Polyangium mundeleinium: one gene and its partner. The protein of the gene in region 2 interacts with the protein of the main gene of each other region in a pairwise test. Links are inferred from orthologs where the notes say so. Each region holds a gene or a part of one and is shown on either strand. Other genes may lie near its edges.

Region 1 (10,994 bases), 2.6 Mb from region 2 along the record:
TGACGCGCGAGGGCACGAGCATCAGCGTGATCGAGAACCGCCGGGAGGACATGGGCATCCGCGGGATGGGGCAGGAGCTTTATTTCAACAACAAGGGCCAGCGCGCCTCGTTCACGGCCGAGCGGCGCAGCGACGTGAAGGCGCGCATCGAGGCGCAAGGCGGGCCGAAGACCGAGGCGGACCAGAGCGCGCTCGCGAAGGGAGCGGACGTGCTCTTCCTCGTGCAGGTGCCGCTCGTGCACGCGCAGCGCGGGGTGCTCGGCGGCTCGGTGCCGACGATGCCGACGCCGAAGAGCGGCGGGGCGCCGATGCCCATGGCCACGACCAAGCCGTCGAAGAAGGCCCTCGACGCCGCGGTCGAAGAGGACAGCGACGTGGAGCAGGCGGTGCTCGGCCACGGCCCGAACCTCGGACCCTACAACGAGGGGCACAACCTCCGGCTCGTGCGGGACCCCAAGTTCCCGATCCGGGTGACGGTGCAGTTCTACAAGGCCACGAGCAACGGCGTCGTGGACGAGGCGGATCTCGACGGGATCTCCCGGTCGATCGGGAGCGTGTACGAGCATGCGGACTTCGTCGGATCGCTCGTGATGCCGGAGGGAGATCCGCGGCGGCCGACGGCGTGGCAGACGATCCCGGGGGAGTGGTTCCCGTGGTGATCTCAGGCCGGCAGCCGGAGCGCTTCTTCCACCCACGCGCGCGCCTTCGCCGCGAGGGCTGACAGGCGCTCGGCGTCCCACGTCGCGCGCGGCAGCGGCATCTCGCGGCGGTTCAGGGTGCCGCGCGCGTCGAACAGCTCGCAGAAGGACAGCAGCGCGAGGGCCTTGCGGAACCGAACCATGGGCGTTTGGCCCTCCTCCGCCCGTAGACACGCCTCCGACAGCCGCGCCATGCTCTGGATCTCGTTGGCTTCCCATAGGAGGGGAACGTCGAGGATCCGCTGCGCCGCGGCTGCGTCCCCTCGCGCGAGCGCCTCGTCCGCGGTGACGACGATACGCAGGTAGTCCCGCTTTACGGCTTGCTCGGGCGTCCACGACCTTTCTTCGTCCGAGAGCGGCACGCAGAGGGGAAGGATCTCTTCAGGCTCGCACGCGCCTTCCTTGCAAGCGGCTGAGCGCTCGAGCTCGACGAGCGCCGCCTCGGGCTTGTCCAGCATCATCAGCGCGATCCCGCGCATGTGGTGGAAGTGCTTTACGTCCGAGGGCTCGCGGAGCCGCGAGGGATCGATGTCCGCGAGGTGCTCCACGATCTCGCGCCACTGCCCCAGGGAGCCGAGCGTGCGGGTATACGAAAGCCGGATCCTCGGATGATCGGGGAACCGTTCGCACGCGATCTTGTTCACGTACCCGGCCGTCTCCATGTCATGGAGCCGCTTGAGCGCGTGCTCGAACGCGAGGATCTCGTCCGGGCCCGCCTTTCGCCGCGCCCACTCCAGGCGCCGCTTGAGCCCTTGTCTCCCCTCCCGCCGGAGCACGCGCTCTTCCTTGATCGCGGCCGTGAGGTTTTCCCCCGCGGGCTGGTGGCAGTCGAGGTGCCGCGTGTGCAAGGAGCCCCTCGGCAAGGTCGGGATCGTGAACGGCGCGACGATAGGGCCCTCGGCCGCCCTCGGCGGCTCCGGGCCGAGCGGCACGATCTCGTGGTGGCCGTCGTGCAGCACGACGAGCGCCGCGCGGCGACCGTCCGCGGTCCCCGCGAGGAGCGAGCGCCGAGGCACGCGTACGCGGTACGTGATCGCGAGTCCCTCTTCTTCGTCGCGGAGGCCAAAGAGCAGGGGGCCGTCGTCTTTGAGATCGAAGAGCACGAAACACATCTTCGCGTCGAGGCTCCCGATCGCCGTCACCTCGTAGACGGCCGTCACGCCTTCGAAGAGGCGCAGGGGCCGCACGCCTCGCGCGTCGATCTCGACGAACCCCCACCACGCGGCGTGAGGATCCATCGGGCCCTCGGGGTCGCTGGTGATGCCCAGGATCCGCTCACCGTCCGGGCAGGCGACGACCGCCCTGGCGGAGAGCGCGTCGGTCGGGAACGTGGGGTCGCCGGACGGCGCCCCGCGGGAGCTGTAGAAGCACGTCCGGCCCTTGTCCTCCTTCTCGCTGCTCTCGGAGACGACCACGCGCGGCGTCTTCAGACCGGGGATGCCGCCAGAGGAGACGCGCTCGGAACGATGCTCGCGGATCTCGCGCACGAGCCGCAGATCCTCGAGGTCGAACACCGAGAGGATCCGGCGAATGCTGCCGCTCGCCATCGTGTTGATCCAGAGCCAGCGACCCTCCGGGGTGATGAGCGCCTCCTCGACGTGCACCTGGGGCAAGGTGAGCTCGAGGATGTTGTCTTGCTGGAACGTCACCGCGGTGCCGTTGCAGAGGACGTTCCGGCACCAGCGCTCCACCGTCCAGTCGTCCGTGTCGATCTCGAGGAGGCTCGCGCGCCGCCCGACGAGGATCAGGCGTCTGTCGCGCAGCGCCGCGGCCAACAGCTCGATCGGATCCGGCGAGCGCAAGGTGATGCGCGCCCGGAGCTTGCCCGTCGCTGCGTCGATCACGCGGAGGAAGACCCACGCGCCTCTCGTCTGGGGGACGATGAGGACGACCTCCTCGCGCCCGTCACGCGTCCGCACGAGCATCGTCTCCCACTTCCACCGAGGGATGATGCGTGCGTCGTGGAGCGCCGCCGCGGGTCCTTGGCCTCCCTCGAACGTCTTCACCTGCACCGAGAATTGGCGCCGCACCTCCGCGCGGATCTCCCCGCGCAGGGCCGCGATCCGCGCCACGTCCTCGCCCTCCACGCGCGCCGCGAGCTCCTCGCACACGGCGAGCGCGCGCAGGGCATCCCCCTCGCGCCGGAGCTCCGCGAGCGAGGCGGCGAGGGTTTGCCGTTCGAGCTTCCGCTGCACCTCTGCGCGAAACCGATCGAAGGCCGAGGCCTCGTCCTCCGGCAGATCCTTTCGTTGCACCTCGCCGAGGAGCTTGTTCGCCTGCGCGACGTCGCCTTCCTCCATCACCCGCCGAGCCGCCTCGATCCGCCCCGTGGCGACCCGCCGGCGTTCGTCCGCGAGCGCGGCCTGCGCGCGCTTTCGCACATCCTCTGCGGGTGCGAAGCCCTGCAGAACTTTTCCGTGCGCGTCGAGCAGCTCGATCGCCATCTCCGGCGAGCGTTCGGCGAGCTCTGTGGCGCGGTGGAGCGCGACGATCGCGGCCACCGCCGGCTTCCCCTTCGCGCCCTCGCCGGGCGGCGCGACGACATCCATCCACGGGAGGAGCTTCGAGCCTGCGAGCGCCTTCACCCGGCCGCGTCCCGGGGCGGGCAACGTGAGGTACGCGGCGAGACCCTCGGCGATCGCGCCTGTGCCGATCGCTCGTGCGATCGTCGCGGCGTGCGCTTCTTCTTCCTGCGCGCGCGCTGCCGCGAGCATCACGGCGATCCGTTGCTCGACGGTCGCCGCTTCATGCTCCGGGAGTCCGAGGCCCTTCGCGGCTTCGAGCAGCGCGACGGCTTGCTGGGGCGCGCCGCGATCGAGCGCGTCGCATGCGTCGTCGAGCTTTCGCCGCGCCTCGTCCCGCTTCTTTTGCTCCTCGACGGCGCGAAGGATCCTCCGGGCGACCTCGCTCTCCGGGTGATGCGCGAGGATCTCGCGGGCGCGTTCTTCTGCGCCGTGGAGATCCCCCTCCGCGAAGAGCCGTGACGCTTCCGCTTCCGCGGGGCCTCGCGTCGTGGCGCGCGCCTTCGCGAGCGCGTCTGCGAGGCCCACGAGCTCCGGATGGGTCACGTCGAGGGCTCGCGCCCGCGTGATGTCGTCGGCGGCAGAGGCGAGGTCTCCCGTTGTGAGCGCGCTTCTCGCGAGTGCCACGAAGACCTCGGCGACGCGCGCCGGGGGGGCCTTTGCGTTCGCGGCAGGGAGCAGGCGAAGCGCACGCGCGCGCTCGTCGAGCCTCGCGGCGGCGAGCGCGAGGAGGAGACGCACGTGGACATCCGTGAGCGTCTCCGCGGGGAGCGTGGCCTCCAGGGCGAGCGCCTCTGCGTCGATGCCGAGCGTGGCCACGAGGAGCGAGAGGAGCGCGATCGCGGCTTGCGTGTCGCCGCCGCTTTGGGCGAGCGCTTCTTCGAGGTGTGTCCGGGCGAGCTCGTAGTCGTACTCTGCGAGCGCCTCCTCGGCCGCACGGAGGAGGTCCGGGAGGGCGCCGCTCGGGCGGCTGCCTTCGCTTGGTCGCGGCGTGGTCTTCCGTGGTGCTTCGGGGGCCAGGGGCGCGGGGGAGGCTGCCGTATCGACCACGTGCTGGACGAAGGACCTCGCGTCGTCGTCGAGCTCCGCGATGACGGCGTGGCAGGCGTCGAGGCCCGAGGGGCGATGGTGGAGGAGGACGACGCCGGGCTGGCCGGGCTCGGGGCGGATCTCGATCGCCTCGCGGAAGCGCGTGACGAGCATGCTCTGGAGGCGGTTCTTCAGGGCGTAACGCCGCGCCGTCTCGCGCCGATCGAGCCCGCGGTCGGTGGGGTTCACTTCGCGGATGAGCGTGACGAGATCCCGCGCCTCTGGACGTGAGCGACCTGTGAGGACGTCCTCCGGGTCGAGCGAGCTGTGTCGGGTCTTCTTGTCTTTGGCCATACGCGGGGGAGGCCTGGCGGCGTGCGGTTGGGCGATCGGAAGGCTGTACGGGGTGTGGTGTCAAGGGGCGGGGGCTCACCTCGCCCGTGGAACGAGCCCTCCCGCGCGAAAAACGCTCCCCCGAGCGCGGAAGACGCGCCGGAAGCGAGGGCAGGCGCGCGGGAAGGTCACGCCGCTTCGCGGGAAGAAAAAGCGGACGTGTCGGAAGAAAGCGCGCGTGGTCCACGAGCGGATCCCTTTTCCGCAGGAGCGAATCGCACTTCCGTGGGAGCGAATCGCACTTCCGCAGGAGCGAACCGCACTTCCGTGGGAGCGAATCGCACTTCCGTAGGAAGGAAGGCGTGTGTTGTAGCTTTCTTTACCTCAGGATGCGGGAAGCGATGTCGCGCGTGTTGGAACGAACGGCACGTCGGTGGGAACGACCCGCTTCGGCGGGTGCTCCCCGACGCGATGCGCCTTTGCATCGACCGCATTGCGGTCGATGCACCCGCGGTCCAGGGCTGGCCCTGGTCCCGGGTCCAGGGGTGGACAACCCCTGGTCGGGCCCGGGGTGAAACCCCGGCGCTACGCTGCGGCGGGGCACCGCCTCAGCCGAGCAGCCGCTCCGCGATCTGCACCGCGTTCAGCGCCGCGCCCTTCCGCAGATTGTCCGCGACGATCCACAGATTCAGCGCCCCCGGCACCGCGAGGTCGTCGCGCACGCGGCCAACGAACACGTCGTCCGTGCCGGTCGCCGCGCGCGGCTGCGGGTGCTTGCCCGGCGCGTAGGGCTCGTCGAAGAGGCGGACGCCCGGGGCGCCGCGGAGCAATTCGCGCGCCTCGGCCGCCGTCATCGGGCGGTGGAACTGCGCGTGCACGGCCTCGCTGTGGCTCGTGACGACCGGCACGCGCACCGTCGTCGGCGTCACGCCGATCTCCGCGTCGCCCAGGATCTTGCGCGTCTCGTGCACCATTTTGAGCTCCTCCTCGGACCAGTCGGGCAGGCTCCCCGGCTTCCAGTCCATGAGGAGGTTGCCCGCGAGCGAGCCGGGGAAGACGCTCGCCGTGGGCTCGGCGCCGGCCGCGAGCTCGCGCGTTTGCGTGATGAGCTCGTCCATCGCCGCGTGGCCCTTGCCGCTCGCGGCCTGGTACGTGGAGACGACGACGTGCTTGAGCCTCGCCGCGGCGTGGAGCGGCCCGAGCGCGACGACCATCTGGATCGTGCTGCAGTTCGGGTTCGCGATGATGCCCTTCGGGCGGTTCTTCGCGGCGTCCATGTTCACTTCGGGCACGACGAGGGGGCAGTCGGGATCGGCGCGCCACGCGCTCGAGTTGTCGATGACCACCGCGCCGCGCGCGGCCGCGAGTGGGGCGAGCTCGCGCGAGGCGGCGGCGCCGGCGCTGAAGAGCGCGATGTCCACGCCGTCGAAGGCCTCCGCGCGGGCGACCTGGATTTCGAGCTCGCCGCCCTGGAAGGGGACGCGGCTTCCTGCGGAGCGCGCCGAGGCGAGGACGCGCACTTCGGTCGCCGGAAAGCGCCGAAGCTCCAGGGTCCGCAACATCTCCCGCCCCACCACGCCCGTGGCGCCCACGACAGCAACGACGCACGACATGGGCCCGCTATAGCGCCCGGTCCGCGGTCCGCGCAAGAACGCTGCGCCTCGGCGGGCTGCGCGCTAGCATGCGTCCTTGATGCGAGGCCCCTCCCGCGCTTCGAGTTGCATCCTCGCGCTCCTCGCGCTCGCGCCGCTCACGTCGCTCTCCGTGACAGGCTGCAAATCGGGCGCCTCGGGCAGCGCTGCCCAGGGGGCCACGGCGCCCGCAACGAATGCTGCGGCCGTCCCGGAAAAACTCGTGTCGATGGTGTCGCCCTCGCGGCTCTTGCCCGACGTGCGCGGCGAGCGCGGGGTCGTCGCGTACGAGGCCGGCGCGCGGCGCGTGCTCCTCGATCGCATGCGGCTCCTCGTGCACGAGGACGGCACGACGGAGCGGGCGAACGAGCTCTTGCCGCTCGGTCACGTGAACGCCGTCGCGCTGCCGAGCCGGCTCGGCGGTGGGTTCGTCTTCCACGCGACGTCGGGCGGCGGCACGCAGCTCTGGCGGGCCTCGTCCTGGCTCGGAAAGCTCCGGCCGCTCGTGCAGTTCTCCTCGACGACGAGCGACGTCGTGCCGGGGTTCGACAGGCTCTACCTGCGGCTCTCTTCGAACGGAAAGCTCGTCGCGGTCGACGCCGAGTCGGGCGAGGTGCGATCCCTCGCGCCGCTGCCGCCCGCCGCGGCGTACGGCGGGCTCGCGTTCGCCGACGGGTTCACCGGCGTCGTCGACGCGGATCTGCGCGGCGTGCTCGCGACCTTCGACGCGGGCGCGACGTGGAGGCCGCTGCAGCTCCCGGAGCGCCCCGCGGCGATCTCGGTCGTGGGCGACGAGCCGACGATGTTCGTCGCGGGCGGCAGGTACGTGCTCGATGCGCGCGGCAACCTGACGTACCGCGCGAACCAGGTCGCGACCGACGACGAGGGAGACCCGACCACGCCGGGCGCGCCGAAAGGCCCGTTCGGGAAGAAGGTGCTGCGCGCGGCCGTGGAGGACGGCTTTCCCGACACGCCACGCACGGCCGTCGTCGCGCGGGCCGGGGCGCTCGCGCGGGTCTCGCTCGACACGGCCGCGATCGTCGATCTGAACCTCGCCGCGTTCCCCGAGCGCGAAGCGAATTGCCACGCCGTGCGCCTTGGCGCCTCGTACGGGTTCGTTTGCGGCGAGCGCGAAGGGCCGACGAACATCTACGCGTTCGTCCCGCCGCTCGCGATGCAGAAGGTCCTTTCGTTCAAGGGCCCGCGCTTCGTCTCGGCGAACGGCGCGGGCGCGCTCGTGGTGCGCGGGACGTGCGAGGACGGCGAAGGCGAGGCACGAGGGCCAGGCGCGAAGGCGCGCGCTCCCGGCGCGAGCGCGGCGAGTGACGCGGGCACGCGCGTGTACTGCGTACGCGCGGCGAGCGGGGCGACGCGCGAGGTGCGGGTGAAGGGCGATCTCGGCGTCGAGCGGGTCGTGGCGCTCTCGGACGAGCGGGTCGCGATCCTCGTGCCGCCGCGCACGGGCAGCACGGGGCAGCTCACGATCCTGAAGGGCGCGGAGATGACGAACGTGCCGCTCGTGCTGCCGCAAAAGCCCCGCAGCGTGGCGCGCGAGCTCCGGCGCGGGATGTGGCTCGAAGGGTTCGAGGAGCGCGAGCCCGGCGTGCTCGGCGGCTGGGTCGAGTCGGGTGGGCCGGTGATCGGCGTGCGCGTGAAACTCGACGGCACGGTGACCGCGGGCGAGGCGCGCGACAACGAGAACGGCGTCGTGATCTCGGGCAAGTTCGCGTTGTCGCCGGGCGAGGGCGGGCGCGCGGCGGAGTCGATCGACGGGGGCATGACGTGGAAGGTCTTCGACCTGCCCGAGCACGACGTCGAGCCGGGCGACGCCGCGACGCGCGCCTGCGGGCCCGTCGGGTGCGTGCTCGCGGGCTGGGTCCGCGTGGGCTGGGGCAAACCCGCGATCTCGGGGGATCTCGGCGCTGCCGAGGCGCCGCCTGCGCTCTACGTGCCGATGAAGACGACGCCGACGGTGCGGGTCTCGTGCGCGCCCGTGGGCAAACCCGTCACCGAGCCGCTCCCGGACAAGCCTGCGAAGAAGGAGGCCGCGCCCGCGCCGGTGCCGCCCGTGTTTGGGGGGTTTGGTGGGGGTGGCTTCGGCGGCTTCGGCCGGCCGCCGCCGCAGCCGCAGAAGACGCCCTGGAGCACGTTCCGCAACCTACCCGCGCCTGCGCTGGAGAAGGACGAGGTCGGGATCGACAACGGCGCGCCCTACGACCTCGTGAGCCTGCGCGCGTACGCCTGGGGCAAGAAGGGCTCGGACTGGGCGCGCACGGGGCACTTCCTGGTGCGGTTCGACGATCGCTTCGATCCCGCGGGCGGCGTTCGATCCACGGCGACGAGCGCGCCGCCCTGGCCCGACGAGACCTCGACCGCCGAAGGCATGGGCGTCGGCTCGTATCCGCTCGCGTCGTGGGGATCGTTCCTCGATCCGACCGGCCGCCACGCGCTGGCGCACGTGTGCCGGGGCACGAGCTGCTCGTTGCTCGCGGCGAGCGAGGGGCAACCGGTGCTGCTGTTGCGAGACGCGGCGGGGCGCACGGCGGGGTTTGCAAGGCCGCTGCCGCAAGGCGCGGTGCGCCTCGGCGAGAGCTGGTTCCTGCTCGTGCAGGGCGCGTCCTACGACACGGTCGCGCTCTACCGCGTGGATCTCGGCGTCCTGCGTCTCGTCACGTCGTTCTACCGGCCGAGCCCCTCGCGGTACGCCATGCCGGAGCCGCCGCGGCTCGTGCGTCGCGCGCTCGGGACGGGGCTCGGGTTGCTCGTGACGAGCATCCCGGAGCCGGGCGATCGCTTCGGCGGGATGTACGTGCACCCGGTCGATCCGGAGACGGGCGCCGTGGGCGAGCCGATCGCGCTCGGCAAGCGGGATCTCGGCGGCGTGCTGCCGCCGCGCTGCGCGGAAGGTCAGGACGGCTGGCTCATGGACACGTCGCTCGACGCGTCACCTGCCGTGGAGATCCCCGGCGGTCGGGCCGCGCTCGACTCGATCGAGATGCGGCTGCGCATCGATCCAGGAGCCGCCTGCGTGGAGGGAATCGCCGCGCGCCTCGACGGGACGTTCGTGCCCGACAAGGAAACGAAGGCGCAGCCCGCCGCAGACAAACCGTCGCCGGCTGGCACGGTGCCCCTCGCAGCGACGGAGCGATCGACGGGGCGGCGGTGGACGTTCGCCTGCAGTCGGCGCTAGTCAGGGCTTTTTCGCGACCACGATGTACTGGTCGGGCAAGGTCTCCTGGAGGACCTCGCCCTTCAACCCTGCGGCCTCGAGCTCGGCGATCATCGCCTCCGGCGTGATGCGGTGCTCCTTCGGCGGGCCCTTCGGGGCCTCCATCGTGAAGTCGACGATGACGAGGAGTCCGCCAGGCTTGAGGCCGTCCTTGATCTTCGCGGCGTAGTCCTTTCGGCCATCGATGTGGTGCCACGTGTCGACGATGAGCACGCGATCGACCGTGCCCTGTCCAAGCCCCGGATCCGAAAGCCCGACCTGACGCGCCTCCACGTTGTCGAGCTTCTCCTTCCCCACGCGCTCGCGCAGGTAGCGCACCATGTCGGCCTCGACGTCGAGGGCGAACACCTTGCCGCTCGGCCCGACGGCGCGCGAGAGGTGCGGCTCGAAGTACCCCGTGCCCGCGCCGATGTCCGCGACGACGAGCCCCGGCGACAGGCGCATCGCGGCGACGACCTCGGCCGGCTTCTGCCACGCGTCGCGCGCCGGATCGTCGAACTCCTTGGCCCAGTCCTCGGCCTTCTCGAAGCGATGCACGAGCGGACCGCCGTGCCCGTGATGGCCGCCGCCATGCCCGTGATGGCCGCCGCCGTGCCCGTGATGCGGTTGGTTGGGGGGCATCCTCGCGACGAGCTCGTCATGCGGCATGGTCTCCGCCGTGCTGTACACGGGCTTCGGGGGAGGTTCGCTCGCGCAGGCGATGACGGGGAGCAGGAGGAGACAAGCGTAGGGCCGCATCGGACGATGCGTTAGCACGCCGCCGGTTCCCCGCCCGGAGGAAAGCGGGCGTTGAAGGCGCGGTGGATGGCGACCGCCGGATCGTCGGAGAGCGCGAGATCCCGCTCGCGGTAACCGGTCCCGATCGACAGGACCGTCACGTCGCGCCGCTCGACCCGGAAGCTGACGCGGAAGTCCTTGTGCGCGAGGCGCAAGGTCCCGTCGGGCAACGCGCGGATGCGGCGGTAGGGGTGCGGCTGCGGGCCGAGGCGCAGCGTGCGCGTGACGGGCGTGACGAGGTCGACCCCGTGTTCGTCCTTCAGGTATGCGGCCTGCGCCGCGGCGTGCGGGCTCCACGTGACGGAAAAACCCGGCTCCGGATCCGCGGGGGCCTCGCCCGCGCTCTCGTTCTCCCCGGCGAGCGATTCGAGCCAGCCCGTGCGCGCGCCGGGGCGCGCCTCCGCGTAGGGGATGTAGGGCTTGATGTCGAGCACCGGGCTCTCGTCGATCATGTCGACGTCGCGCACGTGGATCACGAGCCCCTCGACCGAGACGAGCCGCACGAGCGAGAGGCCGATGGGGTTCGGCCGATGCGGCGATCGCGTGGCGAGCACGCCGCGGCGTTTGCCGGCGCTGCGCGGGGGCAACACCTTGGGCCTCCAGTGGTACGTGCCGGGGGCTCCGCTCGTCGGAGCCGAACTCTGCCCCCGGACCCCCGCGTTGAGGTGGAAGCAGAAGATGACCCAGAGGTACTCCCAGCCTTCGAGGTCACTCACCGCGTGTTCGAGTCCGAGGCCGGCCGCGAGCTCGATGCGGCCCTCGGCGCCTTCCGAGG
Region 2 (10,983 bases):
ACGAGCTCGACCCCACCGACGGCTTCCTGGAGCTCGCCCCCGCGGGCTCGTTCCCGGACGGCCGGACGCCGGACGGATTCGCGGACATGGCGGGAAACGTCGAAGAATGGGTCGCGGATTATTACGCCCCCCGGTACCAGGAGGGGAGCGTGATGAACCCGCGCGGCCCGTCGTCGGGGGAGGAGCGGGTCCTGCGGGGGGGCGGCTACGTGCATGGACGGCCGTTCTTGCGCGCGGCGTCGCGGCAGCACGACCTGCCGTCCATGCGCAGGCCCTGGCGCGGGTTCCGTTGTGCCCGCGACGCGTAGCGAAGGGCGCCCGGCGAGATCATAGTGGGCGCGTGAAGATCGCCCACCTCTCGGATCTGCACCTGCTCTCGCTCGAAGGCGCGGTGCCGATGCGCCTCTTCAACAAGCGCATCACGGGCTACATGAACCTGCGCTTCCACCGCAAGTCGGTCCACAAGCCCTTCGCCGTCGAGGCCGTCGCCGCGGAGATCCGGAAGCTCGGCGTCGACCACGTGGTCATCACGGGCGACGTCACGAACCTCGCCCTCGAGGTCGAGTTCGAGCTCGCGAAGAAGCTCGTCGAGCAGGACCTCGGCCTCTCGCCCGAGCAGATCAGCATGGTCCCGGGCAACCACGACAGCTACACGCGCGGCGCCTTCCGCGGAAAGCGCTTCTTCCGGTACTTCGAGCCCTACCTCGGGACCGATCTGCCCGAGATCCCGGGCCCCTTCCCCTTCGTGCGCCTGCGCGGCCCGGTCGCGCTCATCGGCCTGTCGACGGCCGTGCCGAGGCCGCCGCTCGTCGCCGCCGGCGCGCTGCGCCCGAAGCAGCGGGGCGCCCTCGCGCGGGTGCTCTCCCACCCCGAGGTGCGCTCACGCACGCCGATCCTGCTCCAGCACCACCCGTGGCACAACCCGCCGCGGCTCGCGAAGACGCTGCTCGAAGGGCTCTACGACGCCAAGGAAGAGGCGGAGCTTTTGCGCGAGGTCGAGCGAGGCCTGCTCCTGCATGGCCACCTGCACCGGCGGATCCACCGCACGCTGCCGACGGCGCGGGGCCACATCGACGTGGTCGGCGCGACGAGCGCGTCGCTCCTGCACGAGAGCGACGAGCGCATGGCGGGCTTCAACCTGTACGAGATCGACGACGCCTCCGGGGCGATCGGAGCGATCACCTCGTGCAAGCTCGATCCCGTGACGAAGACGTTCTCCGAAGTGCCGATTCCGAAGGGATAGGCAGGGCGAGAGGCGTAGGAGGGAAGCCAGAAGCGACCCCGGCGCCTGCGGACGGTTCGAGTGTCCGAGGCGCCGGGTGGACGATCCGCTCAGCTCACGCGGGCGAGGCGAGGCGCATCACGTTGATGGCCTGCAGGCCCTTGGGGCCTTCCTTGATCTCGAACTCGACCGTCTCATCCTCGAAGAGGCGCTTCCGACCCGCGTCCGGTTGCTGGATCTGCGAGTAGTGGACGAAGACGTCGGGGCCCGTGTCCTGCTTGATGAATCCCCAGCCCTTCTCGTCATTGAACCACTTGACTTTACCTACTGCCATAACTCCTCCAACTTCACGGTCTGCTCGCCGATCGCCGTCGATCCCCACGATTCCGCGCGTATCCAGCGCACGCGCCCCCGGTCGAGCGGCGCCAAGGTAGACGTCCGCTCGTCCGACCGTCAAGCGGAGTGCCACCCGTCGGATGCACGCAGGCACACCTCCCGCGCCTGACGCACACTGCGAAATCAAAAACGCGCCGCGCGTGACGCACATGCGTAAAGGCGTTCGCTTCCCGAGAAAAATATGACCGGGAAATGACCGAAAATCGGTGCCCCTTGCTTCGGCACGACCATCGCAAGGGGCGACCGGCATGGAGTTCCCCACCCCCAAAGCCGAGATCACGGGCGCCGCTTCCGAGAGGAGTGGTGACGCGACGCAGCGTCCCCGCCCTTATGAACACGCCTCCCGCGATCCGCGGGCGCTCCGCATCCTCGCAAAGACCATCTACCGCGAAATGCGCCAGGGAGGTCTCGCCGAGGAGGACGTGATGTCGGTCGCCGGCGAGCTGCTCTCCCTCGTCGCCGGGGACATGAAGGACCGGCGCGAAAACGGCGAGCCGAGCTCCCTCCCGCCTTCGTCCGCTTCCGCCCGCAAGCCGCGCTGATCCGCCCCGCCTACGCGCGATCGTCCCCTCTTCGTTGACAGGCTCCTCGGGGCTTGCTCGTATTGCCGGGCGTGGCCCGGGATCCATCCCGCAAGGCCGCCCGAGCGGAATGATTTTCTCGGTCATCATCAGCGAGAAGGGCGGCGCCGAGCGCCGAGAAGCCTTCGATCGCGCGGAGATCAACGTCGGCCGCGTGCAAGGCAACGACCTCATGCTGCCGAAAGGCAACGTGTCGAAGCGGCACGCGCGCCTGGTCCTGCGTGACGGTCGCTTCATCGTCACCGACCTGAAGAGCACGAACGGCACGTACGTCAACGGCCGCAAGATCGGGCAGGCGACGATCGTCCGCGAGGGCGACAAGATCTACATCGGCGACTTCGTCCTGCGCGTCGAGGCGGGCCCCGGCGCGCAGCTCGCCGGCGGGCGCATTCCGAGCGGCGAGTTCAACGCGATGCCCGAGATGGGCTCGATGGACGGCCCGCTCTCGTCGCCCGGCGGTCCACCCTCGGCCGTCCCTGCCAAACCCCGCGACAACGTGCTCACCGGCGAGCAAGTGGCCGACGTGGTCAGCCACTTCCCGCTCGAGAATGATCCCGACGAGGCGCCGGTCCCCGTGCCGGCCCCGCCGCGCGTGCCCCGGCCGACGCAAAGCACGAAGCCAAGCGGCTCCTCGATGCTCTCGCCGACCGCGCTGTCGCCGCTGCCGCCGCATACCGCCGCCGGCCCGCCGACGCTGAGCGCAGGCCCGCGGCCGACGGCGTCGAGCATCCCCGCGCCGCCCCAAAGCCCCTTCCCGCCAGCCTTCGCGCAGGCGTTCCCGCCGCGGCACGCGGTCCCGCCCGGTCCGACGGCGGTGCCTCCGTCCCCGGCAAATCGCACGAACTCGGAGCCGACGCCGGGCCCCACGGCCGCGCACCGCGCCGCGCTCGTGACCCTCGTGGAGCGCGTGGCCGAGGGGATCGATCTCGCCCCGCTCGCCGCAGGCGCGGCCGTCTCGTCGACGTTCGCGACGATGATCACGGCGGCGATCGAGGAGCGCGTGGCGGTGATGAAGACCGCGGGCCTCGTGCCGGATGGCGTGGGCATCGAGCAGCTCGCCGTGGATGCGCGGCGCGAGCTCCTGGAGCTCGGCGCGATCGGCCCGCTGCTCGCCGACGACGACGTGGTGGAGATCCACGTTCAGGGAAACACGCGGCTCGTCGCATTCCGCAAGAGCCGCAGGACGCCGACAGGCGAGATGCCGTTCACGAGCGAGGAGGCCGCAGCGCGGGCGCTCGGGCGGCTCCTCGTCCGCGCAGGCGCGCCCTTCGAAGGCTCCGGCGCGGTCGACGTGGTCGCGCCGGAGGGCGTTCGGATCCTCGGGGTCGCGGCCGCGCCAGGCGCGAAGGGGCTGCTCGTCGTGCTGCGCAAGCCGCAGCGGATCGAGGCGAGCACGCTGGAGGATCTCGTGCGCGCGGGGCTGCTCTCGCGGGCCGTGGCAACGCTGCTGTCGCAAAGCATGGCCGGGCGCGCGAACGTGCTCGTGGCGGGCCCGATGGGCTCGGGACACGGCTCGCTCGTCGCAGCGCTCGCGCAGAGCTTCGGCGCGGAGGAGCGTGTCGTCTCGCTGCAAGACGACGACGAGATCCCCGTGAACCACACGAACGCGCTGCCCATCGCGCTCGGCCCGAGCGCAGATGCGGCGGCAAACGCGTCGCGGGTGGCCACGCGGATGCGTCCCGATCGCATCGTGATCGGCGCGCTCGCCGGCCCCGCGGCCTCCGAGCTCGTCGGTGCCCTCGGCGAAGGCGCAGGCAGCGTGCTCGCGGCGACACGCGCGCCGACGTTGCGCCATGCCCTCGCTCGGCTCACGGCCGATCTCGTGACGGCGCGCCCCGGCACGACCGTGGAAGCAGCGCGGGAAGCGCTGGCGAGCGCGTTCGATCTCGTGCTCGAAGTGGCCCGGCTGCGCGACGGTCGCGCGCGGCTCATGCGGGTCGCGGATCTGCGGGTGGAAGGCGGCGCGCTCGTGGCGCGGGACGTCTTCACGTTCCTGATCGAACGGACCGCCGCGGGCGGGGCGATCGAGGGCAGCCTGCACCCGACGGGCGTGGTGCCGGCGCTCGTGGAGGATCTGGCAGCGCGGGGGACGCCGGTCGATCCGGCGATCTTCCGACGCGCGAAGTAAAGCATCGGCGGGCCGAGCGCGTCTTGACGAGTCTCGGCAGGACGACGAGGTTCGACTAGGCTACCTTGTATGCGCTGTCCTGCCGCTGGTGACGTAGCGGCAGGGGCGGTTCGAAGGGCAACGAGAAGCGATCATGGCCATCCGCACCATCCTGCATTATCCCGACCCTCGCCTTCGCCAGAAGGCCCTGCCGGTCGAGCGCATCACGCCCGAGCTCGAGCGACTCATCGACGACATGGCCGAGACCATGTACGCCGCGCCGGGTGTGGGCCTCGCGGCGACGCAGATCGGCGAGCCGCACCGGATCTTCATCATCGACATCGCCGCCGAGGATGAGCCGAGCAACCTCATGGTCTTCGTCAACCCGGAGATCCTGTCGAAGGACGGCGAAGAGGTGGGCGCCGAGGGATGCCTGTCGTTCCCCGGCGTGAGCGAGGAGATCAAGCGCGCGACCGAGGTCCGCGTGCGCGCCCAGGGCCGCGACGGCAAGACGTTCGAGCTCACGGCCGATGGCCTGCTCGCGGTGGCGATCCAGCACGAGAACGATCACCTCGACGGCGTGCTGATGATCGATCGCGTGGGCATGCTGAAGAAGCGCATCATCCAGCGCAAGATGCAGAAGCGCGCCGACGCGACGAGCTGACGTCACGTCACTTCCCCTCTCCCGCCGGGAGAGGGGTTCGAGGGTGAGGGGGGCTCACCGCGCAACGAGTCAACGCGTCAACGAGGAAACGAGAGCGGCCCGCTGACATACGCGTCGCGGCCGCAGAGCGCCCAGCGAGGATCGACGATCCGCGGCGCCTCACTCGGCGTGTCCGGACCCGCCCAATCAACCGCACCAGGACGGCCGCGCGGCCCGAGCAAGATGGGCGCGATGAACGCGTGCAGTTCGTCCGCGAGCCGCGCCGCGAGCAGGCTGCCCGCGAGCTCGGCGCCGCCTTCCACGAGCATCGACACCACGCCCTGCGCCGCGAGGACGCGCAGCGCCGCCGACACCTCCACGCGGCCCTCCGCGGAGTTCGGCACGCGCAGCACCACGCAGCCTGCATCGGCGAGCGCCTGCTCGTTCGCCCCGGGCGCGTCCTCGCCCGTGAGCACCCACGTCGGCACCTCGCGCGCGGTCTGCACGAGCCGGCTGTGCAGCGGCAAGCGCAGGTGCGTGTCGAAGACCGCGCGCGTCGGGCAACGCCCTTGCTCGGCGAGCCCGGGCGTGCGCACCGTGAGGCGCGGATCGTCCGCGAGCGCCGTCCCGATGCCGACGCCAACGACGTCGTGCTGCGCGCGAAGCTCCTGGACCTTCGCGCGCGCCTCGGGGCCCGTGACCCACTTGGAGGCGCCGCTGCGGGTCGCGATGCGCCCGTCGAGCGAGAGCGCGAGCTTGAGCGACACGTAGGGCATGCCCGTCGTGATGAACTTCGCCCACGGCGCGATGAGCGTGCGCGCCTCGGCGCCCGCAACGCCGACGTCGACCGTGACGCCCGCCTCCGTGAGCCGCGCCGCGCCCCCGCCCTCGACGTTCGGGTTTGGATCGAGGCAACCGATGACCACGCGGCGGATGCCCGCCCGCAGGATGTTGTCGACGCAAGGCGGCGTGCGGCCGTGATGGTTGCAGGGCTCGAGCGTGACGAACAACGTGCCGCCACGCGCGGCCTCACCGGCGCGGCGCAGCGCTGCGGTCTCGGCGTGCTCTTCCCCGGCACGCACGTGGTACGACGTCGCGACGACCTCCCCCGCTTCGCTGACGACCGCGGCCCCGACCGGCGGATTCGGCGAGGGCTGGGACTTCCTCGCCTCCTCGAGCGCGAGGCGCATCGTGGCGAGATCGAAATCGGAGTCGGGGACAGTGGTCATGGGTCAGCCCGGATCTACTAGGGGCCCTTCGCCTTCACAAGCTTGCCAAGCTCGCGGAGGAACTCGTCCACGTCCCGGAAGGAGCGGTAGACGCTGGCGAAACGGACGTAGGCGACCTCGTCGAGGTCGCGGAGGTGGTTCATCACCCGCTCGCCGAGCTCCGCGCTCGTCACCTCGCGCCGCTCGGACTCCTGCACCTCGCGCTCGATCGCGTCCACCACGACCTCCAGCCGGTCCACCGAGACCGGCCGCTTGTTGCAGGCGGTCCGGAGACCTCGCATCAGCTTGGCGCGATCGAACGGTTCACGCCGGCCGTCTTTTTTCACGACGGTCGGCAGGACGTCCTCGACGCGCTCGTACGTCGTGAATCGACGACCACAAGCGGCGCACTCGCGGCGCCTGCGCACGACATCACCCGACCCGGGCGCGCGGGACTCGACGACCTTGTCCTCGAGGTGCCCGCAGAACGGGCACCTCATCGCCTAGCCCTCGAAGCGGGAGAACACGAGCGCAACGTTGGTGCCCCCGAACCCGAACGAGTTCGACATGACGTTCCGAAGACGGCGATCCCGCGCGACGAGCGGGACGCAGTCGAGCACGCACTCGGGATCCTGCTCCTCGAGGTTTGCCGTGGGAGGGACCTTGCCATCTTGGAGCGCGAGCACGGAGAGAGCCGCCTCGACCGCGCCCGCGCCGCCGAGCAGGTGCCCCGTCACGGACTTCGTCGAGCTCACCCAAAGCCCATGCCCGGTCGCGTGCTCGCCGAACACTTTTACGATCGCGCGCGCCTCCTCGAGGTCGCCGTGCGGCGTCGAGGTGCCGTGCGCGTTGATGTACTCGATGTCCGTCGACGCGAGCTTTGCGTCCACGAGCGCTTGCTTCATCGCGCGCTGCGCGCCCTCGCCTTCCGGCGCGGGCTTCGTCAGGTGGTACGCGTCGCACGTGGCGCCATAGCCGGTCACCTCGCCGTAGATCTTCGCGCCGCGGCGCTTCGCGTGCGACAGCGACTCGAGCATGAGCGTTGCGGCGCCCTCGCCCATGACAAACCCGTCGCGGCCCTTGTCCCACGGCCGGCTCGCCCGCGTGGGCTCGTCGTTGCGCCGCGAGAGCGCGAACATCGCGCCGAAGCCCGCGGCGGCGAGGCCCGTGATCGTCGCCTCCGTGCCGCCTGCGACCATGAGGTGCGTGCGGCCGCGGCGGATCCACTCGAAGGCTTCGCCGATCGAATGGGCGCTCGACGCGCACGCGCTCGTGTTGCAGTAGCTCGGCCCTTTGAGGTCGAGGGCCATCGCGACCTGGCCGGCGGCGAGGTTCGCGATGACCTGCGGGATGAAGTAAGGGCTGACCTTCGAGGGCCCCTTTTCGAGCAGCGTCTGCGCGTACTGGTACAGGTTCTCGAGTCCGCCGAGGCCGACGCCGATGAACGTGCCGCACGTCTCGCGCTCCTCGTCGGTGAACTCGATCCCCGCGTCTTTCAGGCAGAGCTGCGAGGCCGCGACCGAGAGATGGGCGAAGCGGCCCATCTCGCGGACCTTCTTTTTGGGGATGAAGTCTTCCGCAGCAAACCCCTTCACCTCGCCCGCGATGCGCGTCGAGTACTGCGACGCATCGAAGAGGGTGATAGGCCCGATCCCGGACTCTGCCGCGAGCACGGAGCGCCACGTCTCCACGGTGCCGATGCCGTTCGGGGTGACGAGACCGATGCCGGTGATGACGACGCGTTCCATACTCGCTTCGCCCAGGATGGACCGGGGACGAGGCCCTCGCTAGGGCTCTCGGGCGCTACTTCTTGATGTGCGAATTGATGTAGTCGATCGCATCCTGCACGGACCGGATCTTCTCCGTGTCCTCGTCCGGGATGTCGATCTCGAACGCCTCTTCGAAGGCGAGCACGAGCTCCACGAGGCCGAGCGAATCTGCGCCCAGGTCGTCGATGAACGTCGACTCGGGCTTGATGTCCTTCTCGTCGACGTCGAGCTGTTCCTTGATGATCCGTTTGACCTCGGCCGAGATGTCGCGACCTTCCGCCATGGCGTCCTCCGGGAAAAAGCGGTCCCCTCCTAACCCATCGTTCGAGCTTTTGCACCACCTTCGTGGCGTGCGAAACGCTTTTTACATGTACATGCCGCCGTTTACGCGGATGGTCTCGCCCGTGATGTAAGAAGCAGCATCCGAGCAGAGGAAGGCCACCGCGGCAGCGACCTCTTCCGGCTTTCCGGTGCGACCGAGCGGAATGGCCTTCAGCATGCCTTCCTTCACCTCGGCCCCGAGCGACGAGGTCATGTCGGTGTCGATGAAGCCGGGCGCGACCACGTTCACCGTGATGCTGCGTGAAGCGTACTCGCGCGCGAGCGTCTTCGAGAGGCCGAGGAGCGCGGCCTTCGACGCGGCGTAGACCGCCTGCCCGGCATTGCCCATCTCACCGACGATACTCGACAGAAACACGATGCGGCCCGTGCGGGCGCGCATCATCGGCTTGATGACCGCGCGCGCGCAGCCGATCGCGCCCTTCACGTTCACCGCGAAGACGCGATCGATCTCCTCTTCCTTCACGCGCAGGACGAGATTGTCGACGGCGATGCCCGCGTTCGCCACGAGGATGTCGAGGCGGCCGAGCCGCTTCGCCAGCGCCGCGATCGCCTCGTCGGTGGCCTGCATGTCGGCCACGTCGAAGCCGAGCGCCTCGGCCTTGCCTCCGCGCTCCTCGATCGCCTGCACGACGCGACGCGCCTCCTCCTCACCGCGCACGTAGTTGACAACGACGTACGCGCCTTGCGCTGCGAGCGCCTCCGCCGTCGCGCGACCAATTCCCCGTGAAGCGCCCGTCACGAGCGCGACCTTGCCGCTCAGACCGAACATCTCTCAAGCCTCCAGGAATGCAGGCACCGCGTCGATCCCCGCCGGATCCGAGACGCTCAGCACCTTGATGGATTTCGCGATTCGCTTCCCGAGCCCGGCGAGCACCTTGCCAGGCCCAAGCTCGAGCGCGTGCGTCACGCCCTCGGCCGCCATGCGCTCGACCGAAGCGGACCAGAGGACCGCGCCGTCGATCTGCCCGAGCAAGAGCTCGGCGACCCGCCCGGGATCGGCGTTCGGCGACGCGTCGACGTTGGCGATCACCGGGAACACGAGCGGATGGATCACGACCCGCTCGAGCGCAGGCGCGAGCGCGTCACGCGCGCTCCGCATGAGCGCGCAGTGGAAGGGCGCGCTGACCTTGAGCGGCACGGCCTTGCCGCCACGCGCGACCACGAGCTCCCCCGCACGAGCTACCGCGTCCTTGTGCCCTGCGATCACCACCTGCCCCGGCGCGTTGTAGTTCGCCGGCGAAACGATCTCCCCCGCGGCCGCCTCCTCGCAGATCGCCGCGATCGCCTCGGCGTCGAGCCCCATGATCGCCGACATCGCGCCCTCGCCCGGCGGCACTGCGGCCTGCATCGCGGAGCCGCGCAGGCGGCAGAGGCGCACGGCGTCTTCGAGCTCGATCGCGCCCGCGGCGCAGAGGGCGCTGTACTCGCCGAGCGAGTGCCCCGCGGCGAACACGGGCGGCGCGAGATCCGGGTGACGCTCGCGCAGCGCCGCCACGATGGCCGCGCTCGCCGCCACGATCGCGGGCTGCGTGTTCGCGGTGAGCGTGAGCTCCTCCATCGGGCCTTCGAAGCAGAGCCGGGAGAGCGGCTCGCCGAGCGCGGCGTCCGCGCGCTCGAACGTGCGGCGCGCGGCCTCTGACGTCGCAGCGAGCTCTTTGCCCATGCCGACGACCTGCGAGCCTTGACCAGGGAACAACCAGGCGACCTTCGTGCTTCGCTGCATCGACGCGGACTCCGTGGTGTTACGTCGCGAGAAAATGTTTTGCAGTCAAAGGATCGGCGGAGACGCGGGGAAACGCGTCACATCCGCACGAGGGCGGCGCCCCAGGAGATCCCGGCGCCGAGGGCGCACATGAGGACGTTTTGCCCGGACTTGATGCGCCCGTCGCGCACGGCCTCGTCGAGCGCGATGGGGATCGAGGCGCTCGATGTGTTGCCGTACTCCTGGATGTTGATGACGAACTTCTCCATCGGGAAGTTCAGCCGATCGGCGACCTGCGTGATGATGCGCAGGTTCGCCTGATGGGCGACGACCCAGTCGAGCTCGGCGCTCGTCAGCCCGGAAGCTTTGAGGACCGCGGTCGACGCGCTCGTCAGGTTCTTGATGGCGGTCCGGAAGATCTCCTGCCCCATCATGTGGACCTTGTTGCGCTTCTTCGCGAGGCCCTCCTCCGTGAGCGGTTCGGCCGTGCCGCCGCCTGGAATCGTGAGCGCATGCGCGAGCGAGCCGTCGGTGAAGATCCGCGTGGAGAGCAGGCCCCGGCCGTCTCCCTCCGAGGGCCCGAGGACGACCGCGCCCGCGCCATCCCCGAAGAGGACGCACGTCGTCCGATCCTGCCAGTCGAGCAGCCTCGAGAGCAGCTCGACGCCGACCACGAGGACGCAGCGCGCCGCCCCGGTGGCGATGAACTGATCGGCGATGGTGAGCCCGTAGATGAACCCGGCGCACGCGGCCGACACGTCGAAGGCCGGGATGTTGTCGGCCCCGAGCTTCTGCTGCACGTGCACGGCGCACGCGGGCATCGGGCTGTCGCCGCTGATCGTCCCGACGATGATCATGTCGATGTCGGCGGCGTTGAGCCCCGCCGACTCGAGGGCGCGGCGCGCAGCGGCCGCCGCCATGTCGCTCGTGTTCTCGTTCTCGGCCGCGATGTGCCGGCGCCGGATGCCGGTGCGCTCCGCGATCCAAGCGTCGGACGTGTCGACGATCTTCTC

Evidence for each region.
Region 1: the proteins of def (region 2) and POL67_RS20430 interact in binary tests that used the Escherichia coli proteins (3 or more experiments, as listed by UniProt). The link is inferred for Polyangium mundeleinium from one-to-one orthologs.

Annotation. Positions count from the first base shown.
Region 1 is NZ_JAQNDO010000001.1:5,098,417-5,109,410, forward strand. Bases 4,194-7,066 are described here. They hold POL67_RS20430 (aspartate-semialdehyde dehydrogenase), read right to left. Parts: upstream 6,196-7,066; coding sequence 5,191-6,195; downstream 4,194-5,190. Other genes in these bases: POL67_RS20425 (ATP-binding protein), read right to left, coding at 4,194-4,603; POL67_RS20435 (hypothetical protein), read left to right, coding at 6,275-7,066. Also shown: POL67_RS20420 (hypothetical protein), read left to right, coding at 1-659; more of POL67_RS20425, read right to left, coding at 662-4,193; more of POL67_RS20435, read left to right, coding at 7,067-9,403; POL67_RS20440 (methyltransferase domain-containing protein), read right to left, coding at 9,404-10,180; tsaA (tRNA (N6-threonylcarbamoyladenosine(37)-N6)-methyltransferase TrmO), read right to left, coding at 10,192-10,994.
Region 2 is NZ_JAQNDO010000001.1:7,676,486-7,687,468, forward strand. Bases 3,354-6,215 are described here. They hold def (peptide deformylase), read left to right. Parts: upstream 3,354-4,460; coding sequence 4,461-4,970; downstream 4,971-6,215. Other genes in these bases: POL67_RS30540 (ATPase, T2SS/T4P/T4SS family), read left to right, coding at 3,354-4,327; ribD (bifunctional diaminohydroxyphosphoribosylaminopyrimidine deaminase/5-amino-6-(5-phosphoribosylamino)uracil reductase RibD), read right to left, coding at 5,048-6,178; nrdR (transcriptional regulator NrdR), read right to left, coding at 6,196-6,215. Outside these bases: POL67_RS30520 (formylglycine-generating enzyme family protein), read left to right, coding at 1-308; POL67_RS30525 (metallophosphoesterase family protein), read left to right, coding at 341-1,243; POL67_RS30530 (cold-shock protein), read right to left, coding at 1,338-1,556; POL67_RS30535 (hypothetical protein), read left to right, coding at 1,867-2,160; more of POL67_RS30540, read left to right, coding at 2,270-3,353; more of nrdR, read right to left, coding at 6,216-6,657; fabF (beta-ketoacyl-ACP synthase II), read right to left, coding at 6,661-7,905; acpP (acyl carrier protein), read right to left, coding at 7,961-8,209; fabG (3-oxoacyl-[acyl-carrier-protein] reductase), read right to left, coding at 8,291-9,037; fabD (ACP S-malonyltransferase), read right to left, coding at 9,041-9,991; POL67_RS30580 (beta-ketoacyl-ACP synthase III), read right to left, coding at 10,069-10,983. UniProt on the Escherichia coli protein: Removes the formyl group from the N-terminal Met of newly synthesized proteins. Requires at least a dipeptide for an efficient rate of reaction. N-terminal L-methionine is a prerequisite for activity but the enzyme has broad specificity at other positions.